DNA from 3 places in the Ideonella azotifigens genome. Region 1 is predicted to be linked to each of the others. Evidence: predicted binding sites of a transcription regulator. Region 1 holds the regulator's gene; each other region holds the start of a gene.
What was found. The regulator LexA, encoded in region 1, represses DNA repair genes until DNA is damaged. The targets are predictions, from matches to a motif close to ACTGTATNNNNATACAGT.
Positions count from the first base shown of each region.

Region 2: dinB (DNA polymerase IV) is a predicted target of LexA. The motif match lies at 2,000-2,017, and genes of this name have one in related genera.
Region 3: imuA (translesion DNA synthesis-associated protein ImuA) is a predicted target of LexA. The motif match lies at 1,468-1,485, and genes of this name have one in related genera.

Region 1 is NZ_JAJNKD010000005.1:186,749-190,020, reverse strand. Features, by position in the region: gene LRH25_RS13495 (esterase-like activity of phytase family protein) at 1-411, shown strand, start outside; gene LRH25_RS13490 (asparaginase) at 510-1,469, opposite strand; gene lexA (transcriptional repressor LexA) at 1,540-2,211, shown strand; gene LRH25_RS13480 (helix-hairpin-helix domain-containing protein) at 2,265-2,603, shown strand; gene LRH25_RS13475 (MFS transporter) at 2,716-3,272, opposite strand, start outside.
Region 2 is NZ_JAJNKD010000006.1:301,787-305,058, reverse strand. Features, by position in the region: gene LRH25_RS15745 (GAF domain-containing hybrid sensor histidine kinase/response regulator) at 1-1,794, opposite strand, end outside; gene dinB (DNA polymerase IV) at 2,029-3,272, shown strand, end outside.
Region 3 is NZ_JAJNKD010000005.1:632-3,903, reverse strand. Features, by position in the region: gene LRH25_RS12625 (Y-family DNA polymerase) at 1-520, opposite strand, end outside; gene imuA (translesion DNA synthesis-associated protein ImuA) at 456-1,397, opposite strand; gene LRH25_RS12615 (esterase/lipase family protein) at 1,776-2,723, shown strand; gene LRH25_RS12610 (lipase secretion chaperone) at 2,726-3,272, shown strand, end outside.

The DNA of each region.
Region 1 (3,272 bases):
CTGGTGCTGGAGCGCGACGGCAAGGGCCTGGGCGATGGCTCCAAGGCGGTGATCAAGCAGATCTGGAAGCTCAGCCTGGCCGGTGCCACCGACATCAGCGACCTGAGCGGCGCCGCCAACCTGCAGCCGTTTGCCGTCACCAAGACGCTGTTCCTGGACATCGCCGCCACGCTGATGGCCGCCGGCTTTGCCGACACGCAGATCCCCGCCAAGCTTGAAGGCATGGCCTTCGGCGACGACGTGGTGATCGACGGCGTGACCAAGCACACCCTCTACATCGCCAACGACAACGACTTCCTCGCCAACGTAGGCGGCCTGGACAACCCGAACCAGATCTTCGTCTTCGCCTTCGACGAAAACGACCTGGGCGGCTCGCCATTCGTGAACCAGGTCTTCAAGCCGGCTCAGTGAGCCCGAGGCGGCGCATCACGCGCCGCTCGGTATCGTTTGACAGCTGACAGCTGAGCGCCGATGCGGGGCCACCCGCATCGTTTTTTTTCATGGGCGCATCAAGCGCCTGCGCCCTCGCCCACCAGCAGGCGCAGCAGCAACTCCACCCGCGCCTTGGCCGGTGTCAGCTCGGCGGCGCTTGGCAATGCGTCGGCCGGTGCACCGACCACGCCGCCGCCCAGGCAGCGGCTGGCCCGCAGCACAGCCACGCCCTGTGCGACTGCCTTGCACAAAGCAAGCTCCAGCGACTGGTGCACCGTGCCGTTGCCCGTGCCCTGCACCACCAGCCCGCGGCAGCCCAGTCCGAGCAGCGCCTCGACCAAGGTACCGTCGCTGCCGGCATGACTGGCGAGGATCTCCACCCGCGGCCACTCGGCCACCGGTGCCTGCCAGCGCGCCGGCAAGGCCTCGTCCGTCGGCCAGGGCCGCAAGGGCTTCAGCACGCCTTCTTCGATCAGCGCGAGCGGACCGGCATCACCAGAGCTGAACGCATCGACGCGGTAGCCGTGCCACTTGCGCACATCCAGCGCCCCATGCACCCGGCCGGCCAGCACCGCGAGCACGCCGCTCACACCAGGCCTGGCGGCCACCGTCACGGCGTCCAGCAGGTTCTGCGGCCCGTCGGCCAGCAGCGCGGTCGCCGGCCGCATCGCCGCGGTCAGTACCACCGGCTTGCTCGGCGCCAGCGTGCGCTGCAGGAACCAGGCGGTTTCCTCCAGCGTGTCGGTGCCATGGGTGATGACGATGCCGGCCACATCGGGCCGCGCGAGATGTCGTTCAACGGCTAGCGCCAGTTGCTGCCACACGGCGTGCGTCATGTCCTTGCTGTCGAGCTGCACCAGTTGCTCGGCCTGCAGCGAGAAGCGCGACAGCGCCGGCACCGCGGCCGGCAGTTGCGCCACGCCGATCTGCCCTGCGGTGTAGCCGACGTTGTCATCGGCCCGGCCGGCCTGGCCGGCGATGGTGCCGCCCGTTCCCAGCAACACCACATGGGACACGGCCACTGATTCGTTTTGCATTTTGTGGAAGTCTGGATAAAAATACAGATACTGGATACAACCTCAGCCCGCCCGCGCTGGCTGCAAGCTCATGGACAGTCCCAAGCTCACCGCCCGGCAGCAGCAGATTCTCGACCTGGTGCAAACCACCATCGAACGCACTGGCGCCCCACCCACGCGGGCCGAAATCGCCACCGAGCTGGGCTTCAAGTCGCCCAATGCGGCCGAAGAACATCTGCAGGCGCTGGCCCGCAAAGGCGTGATCGAACTGGTGGGCGGCACGTCCCGTGGCATTCGTCTGCAGAGCGGCACTTTACGCGCGCTCAACGAGGCGCGCGGCAAGCAGTTTTCGCTGCCCTTGCCCAGCCTGGCGCAGCTCACGCTGCCTTTGGTTGGCCGCGTGGCCGCCGGCCACCCCATCCTGGCGCAGGAGCACATCTCGCAGACCTACCTGCTCGAAGCCAGCCTGTTCCCCAGCCGGCCTGACTACCTGCTGAAGGTCAAGGGCATGAGCATGCGGGACGCCGGCATCGTCGACGGCGACCTGCTCGCGGTGCAGAAGACCAGCGAAGCCCGCAACGGCCAGATCGTCGTCGCCAGGCTGGACGATGAAGTCACCGTCAAGCGCTTCCAGCGCAGCGCAGGGCTGATCGAGCTGCTGCCCGAGAACCCGGACTTCGAACCCATCCAGGTCAGGCCAGGCGAGTCCTTCGAGATTGAAGGCATTGCGGTGGGCCTGCTGCGTCAGAACATGATGTTCTGACCCCGCTGGCCGGAGGTATTCCTGCAGGCGAGCCCCCGACGAGGTCAAAACCCATGAGCGCGATCAAGAGCCCAAAAGCTGCCTCCGCAGCCGATTGCCAGCGGCTGGAGCAGCTGCCCAACGTGGGCCCGGCGATGGCCGGCGACTTGCGCGCGCTGGGCATCCTGCATCCGGCCGAACTGGCCCGGCACGACGCGCTGCAGCTTTACCGCCAACTGGAGAAACTGACCGGCAAGCACCAGGACCCTTGCGTGCTGGACACCTTCATGGCGATTGTCGATTTCATGCAGGGCGCCGCGCCCCGGCCCTGGTGGGACTACACCGCGCAGCGCAAGCAAGTGCACGGCGAGCTGCACCCGGCGCCGCGGCACGCGGAACCACAAGGCTCATGAGAAAACGCAGGGCCGCCCCAAGTTTTCTCATCCCCCTCGGGGGGCCTGACGCGAAGCGGCAGGTCTGGGCGCGCTCTCAGGCCGCGGCCTGACAGCGCAAACCGACCCCGCGTCAAACCGGTGCCGTCTCGGGCTGCAGGCGATCCCGCTGTGCGAGCGCCGGGAACAGCTTCCACCACAGCGCCACGACGAGCAGCGTGCCGAAGCCACCCAGCAGCACCGAGCCAACCGGCCCGAGCAGGGCCGCGGTGGCGCCCGATTCGAACTCGCCGAGCTGGTTGCTGGCGCCGATGAACACCGAATTCACCGCGCCGACCCGGCCGCGCATGTCGTCAGGCGTCTCGAGCTGCACCAGTGACTGGCGAATCACCACGCTGAACATGTCGGCCGCGCCGCTGATGGCCAACACCACAAAGGCGAACCAGAACGAGGTTGCCAGCGCGAACGCAATGGTCGCAAAACCAAAGACCGCCACCGCGCCCAGCAGCCAATGCCCGGCCCGGCTGGTGATGGGCATGCGCGAAAGCCATACGCCGATGATGACGGCGCCCAGCGCAGGCGCCGCCCGCAGCAGGCCCAGGCCCTCGGGGCCGGTGTGCAGGATGTCGCGCGCGAAGATCGGCAGCAAGGCGGTTGCGCCACCCAGCAGCACGGCGAACAGGTCCAGCG
Region 2 (3,272 bases), on a different contig from region 1:
CGGGTCGACCTTGATGGTCCACACGCCGCCAGCACCGACCACTTCCAGCTCGACATTCGGGCCGACGCTGCGCCGCACCAGGTCTTCCATGCCGGCGATCAGGCGGTTGGCGTCGACCGGCCGCGGGTCCAGCGTCTGCTGGCGCGAGAAGGCCAGCAGACGGTGCGTCAATGCCGCGGCGCGCCGGGTCGCCCCCTGCGCGGTGCCGATGAAGCGCTCCACCCCGGCGGTGCGCCCTTCCGCCAGCCGCCGGCTCAGCAGTTCCAGGCTGCCGCTGATGGCGGCCAGCAGGTTGTTGAAGTCGTGCGCGATGCCGCCGGTCAACTGGCCCACCGCCTCCATCTTCTGCGACTGCCGCAAGGCCTCGTGCGCCGCGGCGAGTTCGGCTTGCGCCTGTTTCTCGACCGTGACGTCACGACCATAGGCAAACACCAGCTCGCCCTCGGTGGCGGTGTGCCAGGAAATCCAGCGCAGCGAGCCGTCCTTGTGAAGGTAGCGGTTCTCGAAGCCGGTCAGGTTGCGCTTGCTGAGCGCGGCATCCAGTCCGGTCTGGGTCAAGCCAGCGTCCCCGGGCCAGACGAAGGCCACGAAGCTGCGGCCTATCACCTCTTCCGGCCGGTAGCCCAGGATCGCCGTCCATGCGGGATTGACGTCGCGGAAGACGCCGTCGGCCCCGATCACCACAAGCAGGTCGCGCGAATTGCGCCACACCCGGTCGCGCTCCTCGGTGCGGGCCACCACCTGCTGCTCCAGCGAGGCGGCCAATTGCCGCAGGTCTTCCTCGGCCCGCCGCCGCTCCACCGCGCTGCGCGTGCGCTCGGCCACCTCGCGAATCAACGCCAGCTCCTCCTGGGGCCACTCGCGGGGCTGCGCATGGTTCAGGTACAGCAGCGCCACCAGCCCGCCCTGCTCGGTCACCGGCATGTTGACCAGCGCGTGCGCGCTGATCGCCTTCAGCGCGCCAGCGGTGGCGGCGGTTCGCGGGTCCAGGTCGGCGTTGCTGACCACCACGGTGCGGCCGGCCTTCAGGTCCTCGATGTAGGAGCCATAGTCCCGGAAGTGCAGCACGCCGGCCAGGCTGCGGATGCCGGGCGCATTCCAGTCGCGCTCGATGCTGATGGTCTCGTCGGCCTTGCTGACCGTGCCGTAGCCGGCGCGGCTCACTCCCAGCGCGCGGCCCAGGATCTCAGCCGCGGCAAACGACAGGTCCGAAGGGTCGTCCAGCTCACGAAAGCGCTCGGCCAGCGCCACCAGCACGTTCTGCCGCGTGTCGCCGCTGCGCAGCGCGCTCACCGCCTGCAGCCGGTCCGTGGTTTCGATGCACACGCCGAACAAGCCGGCCACCTGCGCCGCTTCGTCCCGCATGGGCGTGTACGAGAAGTCGAAGCTGGCGTCCCTGACCACACCGTCCCGGTCCAGCCCGACGGTGAAGCCGTCCATGTGCACCGCCTCGCCGGCAAACACCTGTTCGAACAGCGGCGCCAGGTCGCCCCAGGCTTCTTGCCAGACCTGCGCACTGGGCCGGCCCAGCGCAGCCGGATGCTTGCGGCCAAGGATGAGTGCAAAGGCGTCGTTGTAGAGCCAGGTCTGCTGCGGCCCCCAGGCCAGGAACATGGGCTGGCGGGCGGCCAGCAGCACGCCCAGCACCGTCTTCAGCGACTGCGGCCAGCCGGCAGCCGGGCCCAGCGGCGTGGCGGCCCAGTCGAAGCCGCGCACCAGGGCGCCCATCTGGCCGCCGCCCGGCAGGAAGTCAAAGGCTGGCGCCTGTGCGCCCGGGTCAAGCTGGCCAGCCAATGGCGTCTCCCAGGGCCGCGTGTCCCGCGGCATGCAGATGTGAACGAGGTCCGGTGGCGCGGCAGTCGTGCCGTCCCGCGCGCCGGATGCCTGCCCGGGACCATACCGCAACAAGCTGGCGACCCCACGTCAGACGACACCGCTTCGCAAGCCGCCGGCAGCGATGCCGGCAGGCGGCGGCGGGGTGTCGGGGCGCAGTCAAAAGACTGATAATCCATCCAGTTGTTGCCCACCATGCCTGCCAACCCGACACCGCCACGCCGGCTCATCGCCCACCTCGACATGGACGCGTTCTACGCCTCCTGCGAGCTGCTGCGTTACCCGGACCTGCGCGGCGAGCCGGTGGTGATCGGCGGCGGCCGGCGCCACCAGCCCGAACCGCAGCCCGACGGCACGCGGCGCTACGCCAGGCTGGCCGACTACGCCGGCCGCGGCGTGGTCACCACCGCCACCTACGCCGCCCGGGCCTTCGGCGTGCACTCGGCCATGGGCCTGATGAAGGCCGCCGCGCTGGCGCCACAGGCTGTTTTGCTGCCCACCGATTTCGATCTCTACAAGCGCTGCTCGCGCGCTTTCAAGGCTGCCGTGGCCGAGCTGGCGCCGGTGATCGAGGACCGCGGCATCGACGAGATCTACATCGACCTCACCGAGGTGCCCGGCGCGCAGGACACCATCGGCCACGACCCGCTGGGCGGTGCCCGCGCGCTGGCCCGCGAGATCAAGAACAACGTGCAGCGCGCCACCGGCCTGACCTGCTCCATCGGCGTGACGCCAAACAAGCTGCTGTCCAAGCTGGCCTCGGAGCTGGACAAGCCCGACGGGCTGACAGTGCTGACGCTGGACGAGATCCCGACCCGCATCTGGCCGCTGCCGGTGCGCAAGCTCAACGGCATCGGCCCCAAGGCCGGTGCCAAGCTGGCGGGGCTGGGGCTGGAGACGCTGGGCCAGCTGGCGCAGTGCGAGCCCGAGTGGCTGATCGAGCGCTTCGGCCAGAGCTACGGCGCCTGGCTGCACCGTGCCGCCTGGGGCCGCGACGAGCGCCCGCTGGTGACCGACAGCGAGCCCGTTTCGATGAGCCGCGAGACCACCTTCGACCGCGACCTGCACGCGGTGCGCGACCGCAGCCAGCTCTCGGCCATCTTCACCGAGCTGTGCCGGCGCGTGGCCGAGGACCTGCAGCGCAAGGGCTACGTCGGCCGCACCGTGGGCATCAAGCTGCGCTTTGACGACTTCAAGATCGTGACCCGCGACCTGACGCTGCCGGCCAACACCGCCGACTTCGCGAGCATCCGCCAGGCCGCGGGCCAGTGCCTGAAGCGCGTGGACCTGCGCCGCCGGCTGCGCCTGCTGGGCGTGCGCGTGGGCAACCTGCATCGCGCGGATCTGCCGGAGCTGCCTTCGCGCCGCAGCACGCGCGCGCCGGCCCGCCCTGGCCGTCCAATGCCGAAACCCGCGGCCACCACGATGCTGGTCGCCCG
Region 3 (3,272 bases), 190 kb from region 1:
CGATCTGCGCCAGCGTCAGCGCATGCGGGCGCAGCGCGCTGAGCGTGGCCACCGGCAGCGGGTCCAGCCGTTCGGCCAGCGGCTGCGCAGTGGTTTGCTGCACGCCGGCGCGAGCCAGCGCCAGCGCGGCCAGTCCGGTTCCGGCCCAGCCCACGGCCTGCGCGCCCATTTCGCGCGCACCCGCTCGAACGCGCAAGCGCAGCGCCCGCTGGCCACCAAACAGGCGCAGGCTGCCGGCCACTTCCATCAGCACCGCCTCGCCATCGGCCAGCGCCACGCGCGGCGTGAACTGCAGCGCCCACTGCGCCAAGCCCTGCAGCGCTTCAGCTTGGCGGCGCAGTTGTTCCTCCGCGGGAATGGGCGTGCCAACGGGCTCGCGCGAGCGCGACGGCGCCAGCCCGCGCGGCAGGCTCAGCAGCGGCGGCGTGGGCGCGAGCGCCTCCCCGCCCCCCGGCTCATTCGCCTCGAACGCCTGCGGCGGCGGCAACAGCAGCGCGGCCCAGAGCATGGACATGCGCATCGGCAGGCTCCTCGTCACACAACAGCGAAGCGGCGGACAGCACACCGGGCTCAGCCAGCACACCGGCCGCGGCCACGCCGGCCGGCACGCTGCCCGGGCGCTGCGGCCACAGCAGATGCGGCTGCCGCAACCGCGGCGTGAGCAGCCCGGCCATCGCGGCCGGCACGGCAGGCAGCGAGAGCCAGCCCTCGTGCTGCGGACCGCGGCGCTTGAGCACCCGCACCGCCAGCGACCAGTCCTCACCCGGCCGCACCAGCAGCCGCAGCGGCGCGGCCGAAGCCTGCTCGGCCGCCCGCTCATGGCGACACAGGAAAGCCGGGCCTTCGTGGCCCAGCGCAGCCACCTGCAGGCGGCGCATCTGCTCCGGCCTGGCCTGCGGCAGCCAGGCCAGCAGCGCGCCACAGGCATTGGCCTTGAGCAGCTGCTCGGCGCACCACAGGCGCTCGGCGCTGGTCTCGGCCTGTATCCAGACCAGTTGCCGCTCATCCAGCCCGGCCTGGCGCCAGCCGGCCAGGTGCGGAGCCAACGCAAGGCGGCCCTGCACCGGCGTGCCGACCAGCACCACCGGCTTGCCCGCAGCCATGATGCGCTGCAGCGCAGGCGCCAGCAGCCGGCACTCCAGCACGCCTTCTAGCGGTTGCAGCAGCTCGGTCAAGCCATGGCCTGGCCAGCCGCCACCGGGCAGCTCGCCGTCCAGCGCGGCATGGCCGCTGGGCCAATTGCTGGCCGGTGCGCGGGCCCATTCGCTGCCGCGCCAGAGGGTGTCCAGCGGGTTGGGCTTGTCGCTTGCGGCCGGTCGCGCGGCCGCCGAAGGGCCATCGTCTTCCGGCTCGGGCAAGGCCCGCAGGACAAATTCTTCGATGGCGGCGGCTGGCATCAGGGAAAAACCGGAGGGGCTTGGGCGGGGAAGGCTGGAAACACCCGCGAACGGCAGGCGGTGTCAAAACACTGTACACGCATCCAGTATCAAGAAGCGAATTCCCGACCTCGGCGGCGGTGATGGATCGCACGGCCAAGCGCCTGACCGGGTGGGTCAGTGAGCGGCTTGCCAGGCCCGCCAGCTGCGTCTCCGCCAGGGCAAAACCATGCCCCCGGAGCACGAGTTGCGACTGGGCACATCCCTCGGGAAGACACCTGGAAGAGAAATAGCACGGTCGTTCTGTAATGCGCCCCACCACGTCGGCAAGCGCAGCGTCCAGCGGTCCCTCGGACCTGACTTCAGAGCGTGGAATCTCAAACCCAGTTGGAGACACGCATGACCAAACGCCTCGCCCCTGCCCTTGCCAAAAGCCTGATCGCCGCCGCCTGCCTGGCCACCACCGTGCTGCCGAACACGGTACAGGCCGCCGACACCTACACCCAGACCAAGTACCCCATCGTGCTGGTGCACGGCCTGTTCGGCTTCGACGCCATCGGCCCGATCGACTACTGGTACGGCATCGTCTCGCCGCTGCAGTCTGGCGGTGCCAAGGTCATCGTCTCGCAGGTCTCGGCGGCCAATTCGACCGAGGTGCGTGGCGAGCAACTGCTGTCCGAAATCAAGCGCTACCAGGCCAGCTACGGCTACCAGAAGTTCAACCTGATCGGCCACAGCCATGGCGGCCCGACGGTGCGCTACGTGGCCGCCGTCGCGCCCAGCCTGGTCGCCTCCATCACCAGCGTGGGCGGCCCGCACACCGGTAGCCCGGTGGCCGACGACATCAAGGCCGGCACCACCGCCACCGGCACCACGGCATGGGTGGCTGCGGTGTTCGACGCTTTTGCCGCCGTCATCAGCCTGCTCTCGGGCAACCCGGGCATGCCGCAGGACTCGGAAGCGGCGATGAACTCACTGACCACCGCCGGCAGCGCCGCCTTCAACGCCAAGTACCCGGCCGGCCAGCCCACCAGCAGCTGTGGCTCAGGCCCTGAGCTGGTGAACGGCGTGCGCTACTACTCGGTGGGCGGCAACTGGGTGCTGACCAACCCGCTGGACATCAGCGACGCGCTGCTGGCGCTGACCTCCGTCAGCTTCAAGGGCAGCGCCAGCGACGGCCTGGTCGGCCAGTGTTCCTCGCACTGGGGCACGGTGCTGAAGGACAACTACAGCTGGAACCACCTGGACGAGATCAACCAGGCCTTCGGCCTGCGCGGCCTGTTCTCGCAAGACCCGGTGGCCTTCTACCGCGGCCAGGCCAACCGGCTGAAGACCGCAGGGCTGTGAGCATGGCTTCGACGCTGCGCCGGCCGCTGGTCGCAGGGCTGCTGGCCGCCGGGGCTGGCGCGGCCCTGGTGCTCGCGCTGCATGCCGGCCAGGACGGTGCGGGCGCCGTGTTGGCCGGCACGCGGCAGGACAGCACGGCGCCGCTGCGCGTGGCGCCGAACTCGCCCGTGCCGCTGGCCGACGCCGCCAGCGGCGCGCCGCGCAGCATCGAGGCCTTGCAGCAGGCCTTGTACGTACAGGGCCCGCTGCGCAACAGCCAGCCCGATGGCGGCTGGACAGTGGACGGCGGCGGCACGCTGAAGCCCGACATCGGCCTGCGCCGCCGCTTCGACCACCTGCTCAGCGCGATGGGCGATGCCTCGCTGCCCGAGCTGGGCCTGCTGCTGCAGGACCAGGCCGGCCGCGAGCTGCCGCCCGCCGCGGTGGCCGAGGTCATGCGCCTGTGGCAGCGCTACCTGGACCTGCAGCAGCGCAGCTTTGCCCACAACGCCGACCTGCGCGACGTGAGCACCTGGCAGCCCGCGCTGGACGAGCGCATGCGCGTGCGCC